Regions from separate parts of the Micromonospora sp. NPDC048930 genome, predicted to be linked through region 2. Evidence: riboswitches for the same ligand, from Rfam matches in the RefSeq annotation. Region 2 holds a riboswitch; the other holds the start of a gene.

What was found. A riboswitch is a leader RNA that binds a small molecule or an ion and turns the genes downstream of it on or off. The one in region 2 is predicted to bind cobalamin.
Region 1: it holds a riboswitch for cobalamin, as region 2 does, so the genes downstream of both, ACGFI9_RS01985 (hypothetical protein) here and bluB (5,6-dimethylbenzimidazole synthase) in region 2, are expected to answer to the same signal.

What each region holds. Positions count from the first base shown of each region.
Region 1 covers NZ_JBICUB010000001.1:390,609-399,238, forward strand. Annotated here, with positions in the region: partial or broken gene ACGFI9_RS01975 (VWA domain-containing protein) at 1-2,266, opposite strand, end outside; gene cobN (cobaltochelatase subunit CobN) at 2,263-5,937, opposite strand; gene ACGFI9_RS01985 (hypothetical protein) at 6,083-6,289, opposite strand; cobalamin riboswitch at 6,335-6,464, opposite strand; gene ACGFI9_RS01990 (MBL fold metallo-hydrolase) at 6,790-7,485, shown strand; gene ACGFI9_RS01995 (glycosyltransferase 87 family protein) at 7,542-8,630, shown strand, end outside.
Region 2 covers NZ_JBICUB010000002.1:748,099-756,728, reverse strand. Annotated here, with positions in the region: gene ACGFI9_RS09025 (zinc-binding alcohol dehydrogenase family protein) at 28-975, shown strand; gene ACGFI9_RS09020 (DUF397 domain-containing protein) at 1,052-1,243, opposite strand; gene ACGFI9_RS09015 (Scr1 family TA system antitoxin-like transcriptional regulator) at 1,234-2,001, opposite strand; gene ACGFI9_RS09010 (hypothetical protein) at 2,201-2,398, shown strand; gene ACGFI9_RS09005 (flavin reductase) at 2,395-2,643, shown strand; gene ACGFI9_RS09000 (DMT family transporter) at 2,645-3,544, opposite strand; cobalamin riboswitch at 3,641-3,840, shown strand; gene bluB (5,6-dimethylbenzimidazole synthase) at 3,874-4,494, shown strand; gene ACGFI9_RS08990 (Rieske 2Fe-2S domain-containing protein) at 4,653-5,510, shown strand; gene ACGFI9_RS08985 (LysM peptidoglycan-binding domain-containing protein) at 5,601-6,800, opposite strand; gene ACGFI9_RS08980 (hypothetical protein) at 6,816-7,247, opposite strand; gene ACGFI9_RS08975 (TadE/TadG family type IV pilus assembly protein) at 7,244-7,711, opposite strand; gene ACGFI9_RS08970 (TadE/TadG family type IV pilus assembly protein) at 7,708-8,187, opposite strand; gene ACGFI9_RS08965 (hypothetical protein) at 8,209-8,403, opposite strand; gene ACGFI9_RS08960 (type II secretion system F family protein) at 8,429-8,630, opposite strand, start outside.

The DNA of each region.
Region 1 (8,630 bases), on a different contig from region 2:
CCGGATTCGCAGTCGACGACGACGCAGGCGGCGCCGGTCGCGGCGAGCACGGCGGCCGCCCGGGCGGCCCGGTCGAGCGGGCGGGGTCCGGCGGTGGCCCGGCCGTCGGTGACGACCAGGACGAGGGGGCGCCGCTTCGGATCGCGCAGCCGCTCCACGCGGAGCAGCTCGGCCGCCGCGAGCAGCCCCTCGGCGAGCGGGGTACGCCCGCCGGTGGGCAGCTCGGCCAGCCGGGCCGAGGCGGCGAGCACCGAGGAGGTGGCCGGGAGCAGGGTCTGCGCCCCGGCGCCCCGGAAGGCGACCACGGCCACCTTGTCCCGCCGCTGGTACGCGTCGGTGAGCAGGGCGAGCACCGCGCCCTTGACAGCGCCCATCCGCTGCCGGGCGCCCATCGACCCGCTCGCGTCCACCACGAACAGGACGAGGTTCCCCTCGCGTCCCTCGCGGACGGCCTCGCGCAGGTCGTCCCGATGCAGCCGCAGCGGCCCGCCGGCCCGGCCCCGCGCTGCCTGGTGCGGGGCGGCGGCCCGGACGGTGGCCGGCAGGTGCAGCGCCCCGGCCCGGCCGGCGAGCGGGCGGCGTGCCCCGGTGGTCCGGCCCCGCCCGGTGCGCGCCCGGGAACGCCGGCCCGGCACCCCCTCGCCCACCCCGGGCGCGGTGAACAGTCGCGCCCGCAGCCCCCGCTCGGGTACGGCGGTCGTGCCCCCCGGCGCGGCGGACCGGTCGATGTCTCCCGTCGCGGTCGGGCACGGCCCGGTGTTCCCGGCACCCCGGTTGCCGCGCCGCCTCGACCCCCCGTCGGCCGCACCGGCTCCGTCGTCGTCGGTGCGGCCCTCGTCGGCGCCGGACCGCAGGTCACCGTCGAGGAGGTCGTCGGCACGGTCCGATCGGTCGCCGGCCCCGCCGGGCTGGCACCCGTCGTCTCCGCCGAGCCCGTTGTCGGCGGCGAACCGGTCATCGCTCCCGTTGACCGGCCAGCGGTCACCGTCCCGGGCACGGCCCCCGGCGCGCCGCGGATCCGGCTGCCCCGCCGGGTCACGGCCGTCGCCGCCCGCCGCCGGGTCGGCACCGTCGCCGCGGGCCGTACCGCCCCGGCCGCGCCCGCCGCCAGGCCCGCCCGCCGGACCGCCTCCACCGGGGCCGCCGTCCGGGCCCGGGCCACCGGCGCCGTCGTCCGGGTCGTCGTCGGGGTGGGCGTCGCGGGCCCGGCGCAGCGCCTCGTCGAGGCGTTCCTCGTCCAGGCCGGGAGTGTCGAACGGGTCCCGGCGACGGCGGTGCGGCAGGGCGAGCCGGGCGGCGACCCGGACGTCCTCGGCGTCCACCCGGTCCCGGCCCTGCCAGGCGGCGTGCGCGGCGGCAGTGCGGGCGGTGACGATGTCGGCGCGCATGCCGTCCACGTCGAAGGCGGCGCAGACCTCGGCGATCTGCCGCAGCGCCGCGTCGGGCAGCACCACCCGGGGCAGCCGGTCCCGGGCGGCGGCGACCCGGCGGGCCACCTCGGCGTCCGCCCCGGCCCAGCCGGCGGCGAAGCCGGCCGGGTCGGCGTCGGCGGCCAGCCGGCGGCGGACCACCTCGGCGCGTACGGCGGGGTCGCGGCTGGCGGCCACCTCGACGGTGAGCCCGAACCGGTCGAGCAGCTGCGGGCGCAGCTCCCCCTCCTCCGGGTTCATGGTGCCGACCAGCAGGAACCGGGCGGCGTGGCTGACCGAGACGCCCTCCCGCTCGACGTGGCAGCGGCCCATGGCGGCGGCGTCGAGGAGCAGGTCCACCAGGTGGTCGTGGAGCAGGTTGACCTCGTCGACGTAGAGCACCCCCCGGTGGGCGGCGGCGAGCAGGCCGGGCTCGTAGGCGCGTACCCCCTCGGCGAGGGCGCGTTCCAGGTCGAGCGAGCCGACCACCCGGTCCTCGGCGGCGCCGACCGGCAGTTCGACCAGGCGGGCCGGTCGGCGCTCGGCCGGCGCACCGGCCGGGTGTGGCCCGTCCGGGCAGCCCGGGTCGGGCATGGCGGGGTCGCAGCCGAAGCGGCAACCGCCCACCCGGTCGACCGGGGGCAGCAGCGCGGCGAGGGCGCGCACGGCGGTGGACTTGGCGGTGCCCTTCTCACCGCGGACGAGCACCCCGCCGATGGCCGGGCTGACCGCGTTGAGCAGCAGGGCGAGACGCATCTCGTCCATGCCGAGCACCGCGCTGAACGGATAGGTCGTCATTGCGCCTCCTTCGTTCGCGACTGCGGGGCTCGCAAACCCGGCTCACTCCTCGCGCTCACTGCCGGTCCTCCAGGTCGCCCTCGCTGGCCAGGTACGTCTCGTGGAGCCGGTCGAGGGTGGCCGGTTCGGGCGCGGCCCACAGCCCCCGGTCGGCGGCCTCGAGCAGGCGTTCGGTGATGCCGCGCAGCGCCCACGGGTTGGACCGCTCCAGGAACTCCCGCGTCTCCGGGTCGAAGAGGTACGCCTCGGCGAGCCGCTCGTACATCCAGTCGTCGACGACCCCGGCGGTGGCGTCGTAGCCGAACAGGTAGTCGACGGTGGCGGCCAGTTCGAAGGCGCCCTTGTAGCCGTGCCGGCGCATCGCGGCGACCCAGCGGGGGTTGACCACCCGGGCCCGGAACACCCGGCGGGTCTCCTCGCCGAGGGTGCGGGTACGCACGTCGTGCGGGCTGGCCGAGTCGCCCACGTACGCGGCGGGGGCGGCGCCGGTGAGGTGGCGGACCATCGCCACCATCCCGCCGTGGTACTGGAAGTAGTCGTCGGAGTCGACGATGTCGTGCTCGCGGGTGTCCTGGTTCTTCACCGCGACGGCGATCCGGGCGAAGGACCGTTCCATGTCCTCCCGGGCCTCCCGCCCGTCCAGCCCCCGGCCGTACGCGTAGCCGCCCCAGACCGCGTACACCTCGGCCAGGTCGGCGTCGGTGCGCCAGTTCCGGGCGTCGATGAGGGGCAGCAGCCCGGCCCCGTACGCCCCCGGCTTGGAGCCGAAGATCCGCGCGGTGGCCCGCCGCTCGTCGCCGTGCGCGGCGACGTCCGTGTCGACGTGTGCCTTGACGTAGTTGGCCTCGGCCGGTTCGTCGAGCGCGGCGACCCGCCGGACGGCGTCGTCGAGCAGGGCGACGACGTGCGGGAAGGCGTCCCGGAAGAAGCCGGAGATGCGGACGGTCACGTCGATCCGGGGGCGGCCCAGCTCCGCCAGGGGCACCACCTCGACGCCGGTGACCCGGCGGGACCGGTCGTCCCACACCGGACGGCAGCCCAGCAGCGCCAGGATCTCGGCGATGTCGTCGCCCTGGGTCCGCATGGCGCTGGTGCCCCAGACGGTGAGCCCGACCGAACGCGGGTACGCGCCGGTGTCGGCGAGGTGCCGGGCCAGCAGCGAGTCGGCGAGGGCGACCCCGACGTCCCAGGCGTTGCGGCTGGGGATGGCCTTCGGGTCCACGGAGTAGAAGTTGCGCCCGGTGGGCAGGACGTTGACCAGGCCCCGGGTGGGTGAGCCGGAGGGTCCGGGCGGGACGAACCGGCCGGCGAGCGCGCCGAGCACCCGGTCGATCTCGTCGGTGGTGCGGTCGAGGCGGGGCACCACCTCGCGGGCGGCGAAGCGCAGCACCTCGGCGGCGTCGGGCACGGCCGCCCCGACCACCTCGGTGACCACCGCGTCCACCTTGGCCTCGTCCCAGCCGAGGGTCTCCATGCCGAGGACGAGCCGGCGGGCCAGGGCCTCGATCAGGTCGACGGCGTCGGCGGCGGTGGCGGCCGGCCCGTCGACGGCCTCGGTCAGCGCCGCCGGGACGGCGATCCGGGCGCCCGGCGCGGCGAGCAGCGCCGCCTCGTCGAGGCCGGCGTGGGCGGCGAGGGCCTGGCGCAGCCCGGGCAGGGCGCGGACGCCGCCCCACACCTGCGGGGCGCGCAGCACGGCGAGGACCAGGTTGACCCGGGCCTCGCCGGTGGGCGCCTCGGCGAGCACGTGCAGCCCGTCGCGGATCTGCACGTCCTTGACCTCGCAGAGGTACCCGTCGAGGTGCAGCACGAAGTCGTCGAAGTCGTCGGCGCCGGGCATCTCGGCCTGGTGCAGGTCGTGGTGCAGCTCAGCGGCGCGGACCAGGTCCCAGATCTGCCGTTGCACCGTGGGCGCCTTGGCCGGGTCGAGGGCCTGCACGGTCGCGTACTCGTCCAGCAGCTGTTCGAGTTTGGCCAGGTCGCCGTACGTCTCGGCGCGGGCCATCGGCGGCACCAGGTGGTCCACGACGACGGCGTGTGCGCGGCGCTTGGCCTGCGTGCCCTCGCCGGGGTCGTTGACGATGAACGGGTAGACCAGCGGCAGGTCGCCGAGGACCGCGTCGGGCGCGCAGTCGGCGGCCAGCCCGAGTCCCTTGCCGGGCAGCCATTCCAGGGTGCCGTGCTTGCCCAGGTGGACCACGGCGTCCGCGCCGAAGCCGCCGTCGCTGACCGGCGCGGCCAGCCACCGGTACGCGGCCAGGTAGTGGTGGCTCGGCGGCAGGTCGGGGTCGTGGTAGATGGCGACCGGGTTCTCCCCGAAGCCGCGCGGCGGCTGGATCAGCAGCACCACGTTGCCGAAGCGCAGCCCGGCGAGGACGACGTCGCCGCCGTCGGTGTAGAGCGTGCCCGGCGGCTCGCCCCAGTGCTCCCGCATCCGCTCCCGCAGCTCCGCCGGCACCGCGCCGTACCACCGCCGGTACGTCTCCCCGGGCACCCGGGCCTCGGCGGCGGCGAGCTGCTCCGGGGTGAGCCACTCGACGTCGTGCCCACCGGCGGCGATCAGGGCGTGGATCAGCGCGTCCCCGTCGTCCGGCACCGGCCCGTCGCCCAGGTGGTAGCCGGCCTCGGCGAGCGCGGCGAGCAGGCGCACCGCCGAGGCCGGGGTGTCCAGGCCGACGGCGTTGCCGACCCGGGAGTGCTTGGTCGGGTAGGAGCTGAGCACGATCGCCAGCCGCTTGTCGGCGTTGCGCAGGTGCCGCAACCGGGCCGCCCGGACGGCGATCCCGGCGACCCGGGCGGCGCGTTCCGGGTCGGCCTGGTAGACCGAGAGCCCGTCGGCGTCGATCCGCTTGAACGAGAACGGCACGGTGACGATCCGGCCGTCGAACTCGGGGATGGCCACCTGCATCGCGGCGTCCAGCGGGGACAGTCCGGCGTCGCTGGCCGCCCACCGGTCGCGGGTGCTGGTCAGGCAGAGCGCCTGCAGGACCGGCACGTCCAGGGCGGCCAGCGCGCCGACGTCCCAGGCGTCCTCGTCGCCCCCGCCGGAGGCGTCGGCGGCGACCGTGCCGCCGGCCGCGAGGACCGTCACGACCAGGGCGTCGCAGCGGCCGAGCAGGTCCAGCGGGCCGCTGCCGGGGGCGAGACCGCGCAGCGACCCGCAGAAGATCGGCAGCGGGTGGCCGCCGGCCGCGGTGACCGCCGCGGCGAGGGTCTCGACGAAGCCGGTGTTCCCGGCGAGGGCGTGCGCCCGGTAGAACACGATGCCCACGGTGGGTCGGCCGGCGCCGGCCGGGCCGGGGTCGGGGCCGAGGATCCCGTACGCCGGGGTGGGCGCGGGCGGGGCGAAGCCCTCGCCGGTGAGCAGCACCGTGTCGGAGAGGAATCGGGCCAGCTCGGCGAGGTTCTCCGGGCCGCCCTCCACCAGGTACGCGAGCGCCTCGGCGGCCACCCCGGCGGCCACCGTGGACGCCGCCATCAGCTCCGCGTCGGGCACCGCCTCACCGCCGAGGACCACCGTCGGCACGCCGGAAGCGAGCACCGCGGCCAGGCCGTCCGGCCACGCCTGCCGCCCGCCGAGCAGGCGTACGACGGCCAGGTCGACGCCGTCGAGCAGCGCGGGCACGGCGCCGGCGGCGACCCGGGCGGGGTTGGCCAGCCGGTAGTCCGCGCCGCTGGCGCGGGCGGCGAGCAGGTCGGTGTCGGCGGTGGAGAGCAGCAGGATGCGCACGGACGGCTCCGGAGCGTGACGCCCGGCGGCACGGCGGCGGGCAGGGGTGGCGGCGGGTTCAGCGGGTACGCGTGCCCGGCGGGCGGCTCAGCGACGGCGGCCGGCCACAACGGTCGGCCGGGTGCGGACCCCGGCGGAACGGAACTCAGCGAGGAAGGGCGCGGGTGTGCCCGACGACCGCGAGGTGGTGCGGCCCGACGTTCCCGGCGCGGGCGGCCTCGGCGGCAGCATGCCGGTGCCGGAGCGCGGCGGCGCGGCCGGGCTGTGGCGCGGCGGGGTGAGCGGTCAGCGGCGCGTCGGTGCGCGCCGGCCGGATACGACGATCAACGTCGATGGCGGAAAGGCCGTGCATCGGGTCCTCCTCGGGTGTCCACGCCCTGGGGCTCGCCGACGGCCGAAGTATCCTGGCTCCCGGATCGACGCTCTCCCCCGGCCTTCCAACCGCGCACGCACGGCCGTGACTCACGAGGGGGGATCGCTCCCCGGTGACAGTGGCGGGACCGCGCCGGATTCACACCGGCTTCCTTCACTGCCGTCTGGCCGCGAATGCTGCCACAGCCACCCGGCGCGGGTCAACGGCGGGGCACCCGGGCCGGATCGGCCCGACCGCAGGCACGCACGTCAATCTCTCGCGCGGCCCGGGACCGTCTCGCCGCTATGGCGCTGATCGATGGCTGGGCTTCGCGGCCGTCGGGATTTCCGCCAATTCCCGACTTTCCGTCCGGCACCTGTGGACAGTCGCGTCCGGCCTGGCCGGACGACCCCGGCCGTCGACCGATAGCATCGGACGCTGACAGTGGATCACGTTCAGACGCTGCGAGAGGAATTGCCGCCATCGACGCCGTCACCCCTGTGCAGTTGGCCGGCCGGGTCTGGTTGTTCCCCGGCGATCCGGACCCGCTCGCGGTCCGCCCGACCGTGGCGGTCGTCGCCGACGAGCGCGGAAGTGTGATCGTCGACGCGGGACAGAGCCCCGCGCACGCCCGCGAGATCCAGGCCGGGCTACGCGCCGCCGGGCTGCCCGAGCCGCGCTGGCTGGTCTACACCCACCACCACTGGGACCACGTCTGGGGCGCCTGCGCGTGGCCGGGCGTCGAGATCGTCGGGCACGAGGCCGGGGTGGCCCCGCTGCGGGCCGAGGCGGCCCGGCCGTGGAGTCACCGCCACCTCCGCGAGCAGGTACGCGCCAACCCCCGCCTCGGGCACAGCTACCGCGCCCGCGCCCTCGCCGTGGACTCCTGGGACGGGTTCGCGGTGCTTCCGCCGACCCGTACCTTCACCGACGTGCTGACCCTGCCCACCGGGGTGGTGGTCCGGCACGTGGGCGGCCGGCACGCCCCCGACTCCTCGGTGGTGCTGGTGCCGGACTCGGGGGTGCTGCTGCTCGGCGACTGCTGGTACCCGCCGCCGGCCCACCTGCGCAACCCGGAGGACGAGCCCGACCTGGCGCTGGCCCGCAGCCTGCTCAGCGACGACGTCGAGTGGTACGTCTCGGCCCACGACGAGCCGGTGCGGCTGGCCGAGGCGCGCAAGGCCCTGGCCGGCTGACGTCGCGTCACCCGCGGCGGGCCCCGCCGCCGTCCCGGCTGTCCTATCCTCGGCCGATGCGGGACCGCCGGGTGATGCTGCTGTGGGCCACGTTCGCGCTGACCGCCACGGTCTCCGTCGGGCTGGTGCTGCGCCGGCCGGACCACCTCTCCGACCTGCACATCTACTACGGGGCGCTGGCCGACCTGCGGGCCGGACGGCCGCTGTACGGGTACGTCGCGGAGAACGGCGGCCCGTTCACCTACCCGCCGTTCGCCGCGCTGGTGCTCTGGCCGGTCACGGCGCTCCCGGAGTCCGTGCTGGGCGCGCTCTGGCTGCTGCTGACGGTCGCGGCGGTGGTCGCCGTCGCGGTACCGGTCGGCGGGGCGCTCGCCGCCGGACGGTCCGGCCGGCCACTGGCGGTGGCGGCCACCGCCACGGTGCTGATGCTCTCCGCGCCCGTGCAGAGCAACCTGCGCTTCGGGCAGGTGAGCATCTTCGTGGTCCTGCTGGCCCTGTTCGACGGGATGGGCGTCGTGCCGGCCCGGTGGCGCGGGGTGCTGGTCGGGGTGGCCGCCGCGGTGAAGCTCACCCCGCTGCTCTTCGTGGCGTACTTCCTCGCCGCCGGCCGGTACCGCGACGCCGGCCGCGCGGTGGGCGCCTTCCTGGGTTGCGCGGCCCTCGCCGCCGTCGTGCTGCCGGCGGAGAGCCGGACCTACTGGGCCGGCACGGTGGTCCAGACCTCGCGGATCGGCGACCTGGCCTCGCTGGGCAACCAGTCGGTGCACGGGATGCTGCTGCGGGTCGGGCTCTCCCCGGCCGCCCTGCCCGTGGTGTGGGCCCTCCTGGTGGCCGCGATCTGCCTCGTCGCCCTGCTGCGGGCCCGGCGGCTCGCGGCGGGCGGGCGGCCGGGGCACGCCGCGGTGCTGGTCGGCTGCGCCACGGTGGCCGCCTCCCCGGTCTCCTGGACCCACCACCAGATCTGGCCGGTGCTGGCCGGGATGCTGCTGGTCGGCGCCACCGGGGTGACCCGGAAGGTGGCCGGGGTGGCCCTGCTGGTGGCCATGGTGGTGTCGCTGGGCGCGGTGCTCGGCCCGGTGTCGACCCGCCCCGGCGTGCAGTTCCTCCTGGAGAACGCCCGTGCCCTCGGGGTCTGCGCGCTCTGC
Region 2 (8,630 bases):
CTGAGTCAAGACAGATGGCTGGACGTGATGAAGGCTGTTGTCCTGGACGCCAACGATCAGTTCCGTATCGCCGAAATGACAGAGCCGGTGCCCGGCCCGGGCGAGGTCGCGATCCGGGTCGCCTACTCGGGCGTGCAGTACGGCGACGTGTTGGTGCGCGAGGGTCACTTCCCGATTCCGCGGCCCTTCGTGCCGGGCTTCGAGGCGGCGGGTGAGATCGTCGCGGTCGGTGCGGGTGTGGACGAGGCGCGAATCGGCGAGCAGGTCAGCGCCCTGATCGGCGGGGGCGGCTACGCCGAGGTCGTGACCGCACCTGCGGTGCTGGCGATCAACGCCGCCGGGGTCGGGCCACGTGCGGCGGCCGGGTTCGGCTGGATCACGCCGACCGCCTACGACCTGATCAACACCGTGGCCGGGGTGCGGCCTGGCGACAGCGTGCTGATCCACGCCGCCGCCGGTGGGGTCGGGTCACTGGCCGGGCAGTTCGCCGACGCGGCGGGTGCCGAGCGGATCGTCGGTGTGGTCGGCAGCGCCGACCAGGTCGACTACGCCCACCGGTTCGGCTACCACCAGGTGCTGGTGCGCGAGGAGTTCCCCGACGCCCTGGGTGAGGAGAAGTTCGATGCGATCCTGGATCCGATCGGCGGCTCCACCCGCATCGAGAATCTGGCGCGGCTGGCCCCACACGGCCGGATCGTGGTCTACGGCAACATCGCCACCTTCGAACCGGTCACCGTGTCGGCCAACGACCTGCTGATGCAGGGGCAGTCGCTGTTGACCTACAACAGCAACCTGGCCAGCCAGACCAATCCGAAGAGGCTGGCCGACAGCGCAGCCCGCGCCATGAAGCTGGTCGCCGACGGGACGGTACGCATCGACATCACCGCCGAATACGAGCTGGCCGACATCGAGACCGCGATCGCGAACCTTGCCGGAGGGCTTACCCGCGGCAAGAGCATCGTCCGCGTCGGATGAGGCCGTCGACCTCGGCGGCTGGCCGGCGCGGCCGGCAGTGCCCTTCGGACGCTACGAGCTTGATGACGTGAATGGATCAGGCGCGGGCCGGCGGCTGGGTAACGAAGGTGCGCCAGGCGGTGGGGGTGAAGGTGAGGGTGGGGCCGGTCGGGTCCTTGGAGTCGCGGACGGCGACCACGCCGGGGAGGTTGTCGGCGACCTCGACGCAGGCACCGCCGTTGCCGCTGCTGCGGCTGCTCTTGCGCCACCGGGCGCCCGTCAGTTCCATGTCTCCGCCACTTCCGTGATGAGATCGACCGATTGCCAGTGGGACAGCGCCTCGCCGCGCACGTTCTCCCATGCGGCCATTATCGCCGCGAGGTCATCGACATCGCTAACCACTTGTCCCTGCACCTGGTTGTCGAGGTACCCGGCGAGCCGGTGGTCCGGGCACTGCGCGATCACGAACGGACCGTTCAAGCCGGCGTAGGCGCCGACCGAGGACGGCACGACGTGCACCCGGATGTGCGGTTCGGCGCAGGCGGCGACCAGGGCGAGCAACTGCTCGTGCATCGTCTCCCGGCCACCGACCGGCCGGCGCAGGACCGCCTCGTCGATCACCGCCGTGAACTGCGGCGGGTCGTCCCGACGCAGGACGCCCTGCCGGTTGAGCCGCGTGGTCAGGTGCCGCTCGATGTCGCTCCGGGGTATCAGGCCGGCTCCGGCGAGGACGGCCCGGGCGTACGCCTCCGTCTGGAGTAGACCAGGCAGGACGAGCGATTCGAACCATCGCAGGGCGACCGCTTCCCGCTCGATCTCCTGCCAGGGGCGGAACCAGACCGGGTCGCGACGTCTTGAAGTGTCCGGCCAAATGTCCGAGACGTCCCGGCCGAGCACCTCCGCCGCCGACACCCGGTGCCGGGCGTGCGGGATGCGGCCCTCGCTCAGCCAGCGACCCACCGTCTTCGGGTCCACCCCCACCCGCTCCGCGAGCGATTCGGTGGTGTGCCCGGTCTCGCTGAGCGCCGCCCGCAGCGCGTCGTTCACGGTCCCTCCCCAATGGACGTCTCAGATTTCTGCCGACCATATCGCTACGCGGTGTATCTGTCCGACCACCTTCGGCAGCGTGTTGCTCAGGACGGCGCGGCCGGTGGAGGTGAGGAGCCCGGCGGTCAGCGTCAGCGCCGGGGCCGCGCCGCCAACGACGTCGGGGCGGCCCCTTCCAACCCGACGGGAAAGGACAGGCATGCGTATCCGGTTCTGGCGGCACCGGCCCGAGGCGGCGCCGCGCGTACCCCGGCAGCGGACCCCGCACAACGAGCGCCCGGCGTGGGCGAGCCAACCCACGGACGTCTTCCCCACCGACGGGCCCGGCCGGGCCGGCAACCTCACTCGGGCGCAGCGGTGGCGGGCCGGCGGGTGGCGGAACGGCGGCCCGAGATGAGCCGAGCGGCCCGCCCTCACCTGCCGATGCGTCCGCTCTGGCTGTGCCGGACCTGCGGCGCGCCGTGGCCCTGCCAGCCGGCGCGGCTCGCACTCCTGGTCGAGTACCGCGCGGACCGGACCGCCCTGCTGATCTACCTCAGCACCCTGATGGCGGAGGCAGGTGCGCAGTTGTCGCAACTCAACGGGTCGGCCGTGGCGGAGGACCTGACCGAGCGCTTCCTCACCTGGGCGCGGGCCCGATGACTCAGCCGCGGCGGGCCAGGGTGGCGCCGAGGGCGGCACCCACCACGCAGGCCACGCCGGCCACCTGCGGCCAGGCCAGCAACTCGCCGAGGAGCAGCGCGCCGACCCCCGCCGCCACCGCCGGTTCGAGGCTGAGCAGCACCGCGAAGACCCGGGCCGGCATCCGGCGCAGCGCGGCCAGCTCCGCCGAGTACGGCAGCACGGACGACAGCAGCGCCACCCCGAGCCCGAGTGCGACGATCCGGGGGTCCAGCAGCTCGGTCCCGCCGGACGCCACCCCGAACGGCAGTACGCAGACCGCGCCCACCGCCATCCCGAGCGCCAGCCCCCGGCTGCCCGGCACGTGCCCGCTCATCGCCTTGCCGAGCAGCACGTACCCGGCCCAGCCGACCGCGATCAGCGCGCAGAGCAGCAGGCCGAACGGGTCCACCCCGGCCCCGCCCAGGCCGGCCAGCAGCAGGACGCCGGTGCCGGCCAGCACCGCCCAGAGCACGTCGACCACCCGCCGGCTGCCCAGCAGCGACACCAGCAGCGGGCCGGCGAAGCCGACGGTGACCGCCACCCCGAGCGGCACCCGCTGGAGCGCGGCGTAGAAGGCGAGGTTCATCGCCGCCATGGCCACCCCGAACGCCCCGATCAGGCCGGCCGCCCGCCAGCCGGGCCAACGGCTCGGGCGGGTGACCGCCAGCAGGACCAGCGCGCCGAGGCCGAGCCGCAGGGTGGTCGTACCGCCGGGGCTGGTGGCGGCGAAGAGCTGCTTGGCCACCGCCGCGCCGACCTGGGTGGAGACCATGCCGAGCAGCATCAGCAGGGGCGGCGGTACGGCCTCGGGGCGGCCCAGCGCCGCGACGAACCGGGCCGTGGCGGCCGACGACGGGGTACGGGAGGCGTGCGCGTACACCCGGACCACGATGACGGGCCGAGGCGCGTGCCGCGACGGATTTCCCGGGTGGGCCCGTCACCCGATGCGGCCGGACTGCGCCGACTAGCATCGGCGGCGGCAACGATCATGCGAGGTGCCCCGCCTGCGTGGGGAGAATCGGGAAGCCGGTGTGAATCCGGCACGGGCCCGCCGCGGTGACCGGGGAGCCTCCGTCCACGCGCGTCACGCGCAGCCACTGGCCGTACGGCCGGGAAGGCGGACGGGTGGGCGTCGATCCGGGAGTCCGAAGACCGGCCTCGCGTCAGTCGCCCACCCTCGTGTGGGCCGAGCGCAGCGGGAGCCTGCCTGTGGACCTGTACGACGTCATCCACCGCCGTCGCGACGTACGCGCCGAGTTCACCGGGGAACCGGTGCCGGACGACGTCCTCGACCGGATCCTGACCGCCGCCCACGCCGCGCCGAGCGTGGGCAACTCGCAGCCGTGGGACTTCATCCTGGTCCGCGACCCGGAGACCCGGCGCCGCTTCCACGCCCACGTGCAGGTCGAGCGGGACACCTTCGCGGCCGGCCTGGACGGGGACGCGGCGGCCCGCTTCGCCCGGATCAAGATTGACGGGGTGCTGGAGTCGACGCTCTCGGTCGTGGTCACGTACGACCCGGAGCGGGGCGGGCCGGCGGTGCTCGGCCGGCACGCCATCGCCGACGCCGGCCTCTACTCGGTCTGTCTGGCGATCCAGAACCTCTGGCTGGCGGCCACCGCCGAAGGGCTCGGCGTCGGCTGGGTGTCCTTCTACCGGGAGCCGTTCCTGGCCGACCTGGTCGGCGTCCCGCCCGGCGTACGCCCGGTCGCCTGGCTCTGCCTCGGTCCGGTCAGCCACCTCCAGACCGTCCCCGACCTGGTCCGCCACGGTTGGCGTACGCCCCGACCGCTCGCCGCCGCCGTGCACGCCGATCGGTGGCGGGGCTGACGGGGGCGCCACTGTTTCCGGGAAGTAGTGGCCTCGCCGCCGCTCCGAGGCCACTACTTCCACGATCGAGCGCGACCTTGGAGGCGGGGACGACCTCGGACGGGTGAATCGCCGTTGCCGGCCGGTTTGGGACCTGTTCTGCCGGGAAGTCGGACCAGGTGCGCGGACTAGTGAACAAACTCGAACAGGCCTCCGGGCTGGACAGGATCGGCGACCGGCTCCAGCGGGTCGTCCAGGGTGCCCTCCGCGGTCAGCGGATCCGGGACCTGCTGCACGGCGTCTGGCTGGGGCACCCGCTGCACCCGGCGATGGTGCAGGTGCCGGTCGGCGCCTGGATCAGCGCCGCGGTGCTCGACGCGCTACCCGGGCAGCGCCGGGCGGCGACCACCCTGATCGGGCTCGGCACGGTCAGCGCCCTGCCGTCCGCCGTCGCCGGGCTGAACGACTGGGCGGCCCTCTCCCGCGACCAGCGCCGGATCGGCCTGGTGCACGCCAGCGCGAACGTCATCGGCCTGACCTGCTACGCCGCCTCGCTGGCCGCCCGGCGCAACGGCCGGTACGACCTGGGCCGAGCGCTGGCGTACCTGGGGCTGTCGGCGGCGAGCGGTGGGGCGTACCTGGGTGGACACCTCGCGTACAAGCAGGGTGCCCAGGTCAGCCAGAGCATCTCGGAGCTGCACCGGGTGCGCGACGGTTGGCAGCCGCTGGGGGAGCTGTCCAGCCTGCCGCAGCGGCAACTCGTCACCCGGCAGATCGACGACGACGTGTCGGTGATCGTGTACCGGTACGGCGACGAGGTCACCGTGATGTTGGAGCGCTGCCCGCACGAGAGCGGTCCGCTCGGCGAGGGCCAGGTGCAGGAGATCGACGGGCACGACTGCGTGGTGTGCCCGTGGCACGGGAGCACGTTCCGGCTCACCAGCGGCGGCGAGGTGGTGCACGGCCCGGCCGCCAACGACCAGGTCACCCTGCCGACCCGGGTGGTCGACGGCCGCCTGGAGGCCCGCCTCCCCTGACCGGCCGCCATGCGCGGATCTTGGAAGAAAACGGCCCTCTGAAGGGCCGAAATCTTCCAAGATCTGCCCGTCGGCGTCCGTGGCCGGCCGTCAGTCCTTGCGGTGGCGGCCAGTGATCAGGGCGCGGGGAGCCGGGCGGCGGCGCAGGCCGAGCACCGCGCCGATCTGCGCGCCGACGATGCTGGCCACCGCCAGCACCGCCGAGATCGCCAGCGGCCGGTTCATCCCCTCGTCGTCGGCGGTGGCCCGGGAGGCGCCCACCGCCATCGCCGGGGGCGGGCCCGCCGGCTCCTCCACCGTGGACCTCGACGTCCCGATCCCCGATGGAGAGGGCTTGGGCCTGGTCGGCTGGCCGGCCGTGCCGGCGCCGCCCCCGTCGGCCGTCGCCCCCGATCCGCCGCCGGGCGCGGCCGTCGATCCCGCACCGGGGCCGTCCGGCTTCGCCGTGACGCCCGCGCCCGGGCCGTGCGGCGTGACCGACGAACCGTCACCCGACGGCGCGAGTGGTGTGGCCGTGGAGCCCGGACCGTGCGGCGTCGCGGCCGGGGGGCGGGGCGCGGGAGCCGGCCGGGACGGGGACGCGGGGCGCACCACCAGCTGGCCGGTGGCGTGCCGGCGGGCGCCGTCGTCGACCGCCCCCTCGGGCAGCTTCAGCAGCTGGCCGGGGTGGATCCGGTCCGGGTCGGCGAGCCGGTTCAGCCGGGCCAACTCCCGGTAGCGGTCGAAGTCGTCCAGGTAGCGCTCCGCCACCTCGCCCAGGTAGTCGCCCTTCGCCACCCGGTACACCGCCGGCTCCGTGGTCAGCGACGCGGTCCGGGCCGGCGGGGTGGCCTGCGCCGGCGCCGCGACGACCGCCGGGGCGGCGGCAGCCGGCTGCGGGGCGGTCAGCGCGGCGGCGCTCGCCGCGGCCGGGCTCGCCGCCAGGATGAGCGCCACCGAGCCGACCAGGGCGGCCGCCGCCCGCTGCTGCCGGCCCATCCCGGGCAGCCGGGGCGCCGGCCGGCGCAGCGCCGCCGCCAGCAGTTCCACCAGTACGGAGAAGGCGAACGTCGCCCAGCCGAACCAGCCCACCAGCGCGAGCGCCCGCAGGAAGAGTTGGCCGTCGTCGCGGCTGGTCAACGCCGTACCCACCTCGGCGAGGGTGGGCAGGTGGTCGGGGAGGGGATTGCCGGCGAAGGTGAGGAGCGCGACCGGGCCGCCGGCCAGCACCGCGCAGAGCACGACGAGGGCACCCAGCCCGGTGAGGACCTGGCCGGTCCGGCGTACGGCGGAGCGTTGCGGTGCGGCCATGGCTGCCTTCCCTTCCTACGGGGCCCCGGTGAGGGCCCGTGCGGTGGCCTCACCGGTGACGGTGACGGTGTTCCTGAAGCCGAAGAGGCCGAGCAGGTCCCGGCGGTAGGTGATCCGGACGCGTACCCGGATCTGCTTCTCGCCGTCGACCACCGGGAAGCTGACGGTGTGGCCCCGCACCCCGCCGGCGGCGCGCAGGTAGTCCGCCACGGCGACCCGGGCGCCCGCCTCGTCGATCTCCTTCGGACCGCCCTCGATCGCCCGGGCGCGGTCGATGATCTGGCCGCCGCTGCGGGCCGCCTCGGCGGCGAGGTCGTCGGCGCGCTGCACCGAGCGCAACTGGCCGGCGGTGTCGTACGCCAGCCCGATGACCACGAGGACGCCGGTCAGCGCGGCGGCGAGGAAGAGGCTGACCCGGCCGCTCTCCCGGCCCCGCCACCCGGTCATCGCCGGCTCCGGTAGGTGTCCAGCGGCGAGGTGAAGGTCGCCGCCACGGTGTGCGAGCCGGGCACCCCGGGCAGCGCCGGCGCCCGCAGGTCGGCGAAGGTGACCCGGCAGGTCACCCGGACGCTCACCGTCGCCGGCACCCCCGGAGCGGCCCGGTACGCCGCCGCGAAGCTGGTCGCCGCGCCCCGGACCGTGCCGCTGAACGCGAGTGTCGGTGCCCCGGCGCAGCTCAGTCCCCGCCAGTCGAGCCGCCGCCGGGCGGCGTCCGTCGCCGCGGCCCGGCCGGTGGCCGCGTCCCGGGCGATCGAGGCGGCCCGGGCGGCGTCGTGCGCCGCGGACTCCACCGCCTCGTCGGCGACCGCCGTACGTCCCACCACGCCGGCCAGCACCATCAGCCCGATGAAGGCCGGGGCCAGCACCGCCACCTCGATCGACACGGATCCGCGTTCCCGCACCCGCCTCACCCCGTCGTCCAGCGTTCGACGGTGCCGTGGGCGGTCTGCCGGACCGGGAAGCTGACCCCGGGGACGACCGAGAGGGACCGGCCGGTCACCGTGCAGGTGACCTCGGTGGCGGTGGTGACGCAGCGCGGCCCGCGCTCGTCCCAGCCGACCAGCCAGTCGCCGGCCGCCCGGAGGAAGCGCCGGGCGCGCGCCTCACCGGCCCCGGGCGGCGCCGCCAGGACGCGCTGGGCGTTGACCCCGCTCTGCGCCGCGTGCAACGCCGTGGAGCGGGCGACGAACAGCGCCGCGAGCTGGATCGACCCGAAGAGCAGCACCAGGATCACCGGCATCACCACCGCCAGCTCCACCGGATTCGCCCCCCGGTCCGTACCACCCTCCTGGAGCCGTCGCCGGACGGCCGCGACCGGCCGGCGGAGGCCGTGGGCGGGCCGGCGCGGCCGGGCGGCAGCCGCCGCCCGGCCGTCGACGCGCCACAGTGGTCGCCGCATGGTCGGCCGTCAGGGCGCCGTCGGAACGGCGTTCATCCAGTTGTTCGCCCGGGCCATGACGAGCCCGGTGACCGCGATGGCCGCCGCCACCAGACCGAAGATGATCACGGCGGTGGGGACCGGGCTGTCCCCGCGCTCCGCCTCGTGGCGCAGCTCGGCCAGGCGCGCGGCCAGCGCCGCGTGCAGGTAGGTGATCAGATGCATGTCGGGGCTCCTTTTCGGGGTGGGGTCACAGCCGGGCGAGGAACGGATAGACGGCGAAGCCGAGCAGGACGAACACCAGCAGCGAGCCGGGGATGTCCAGCCGGCTGGTCACCCCCTCGGCCCGGGCCAGGTTGTCGGTACGGATCTGGTCGCGCAGCGAGTCGGCGCGGCTGCGCAGGGTCTCGTGCACCTGGGCGCCCTCGCTGCCGGAGGAGCGCATGATCGCG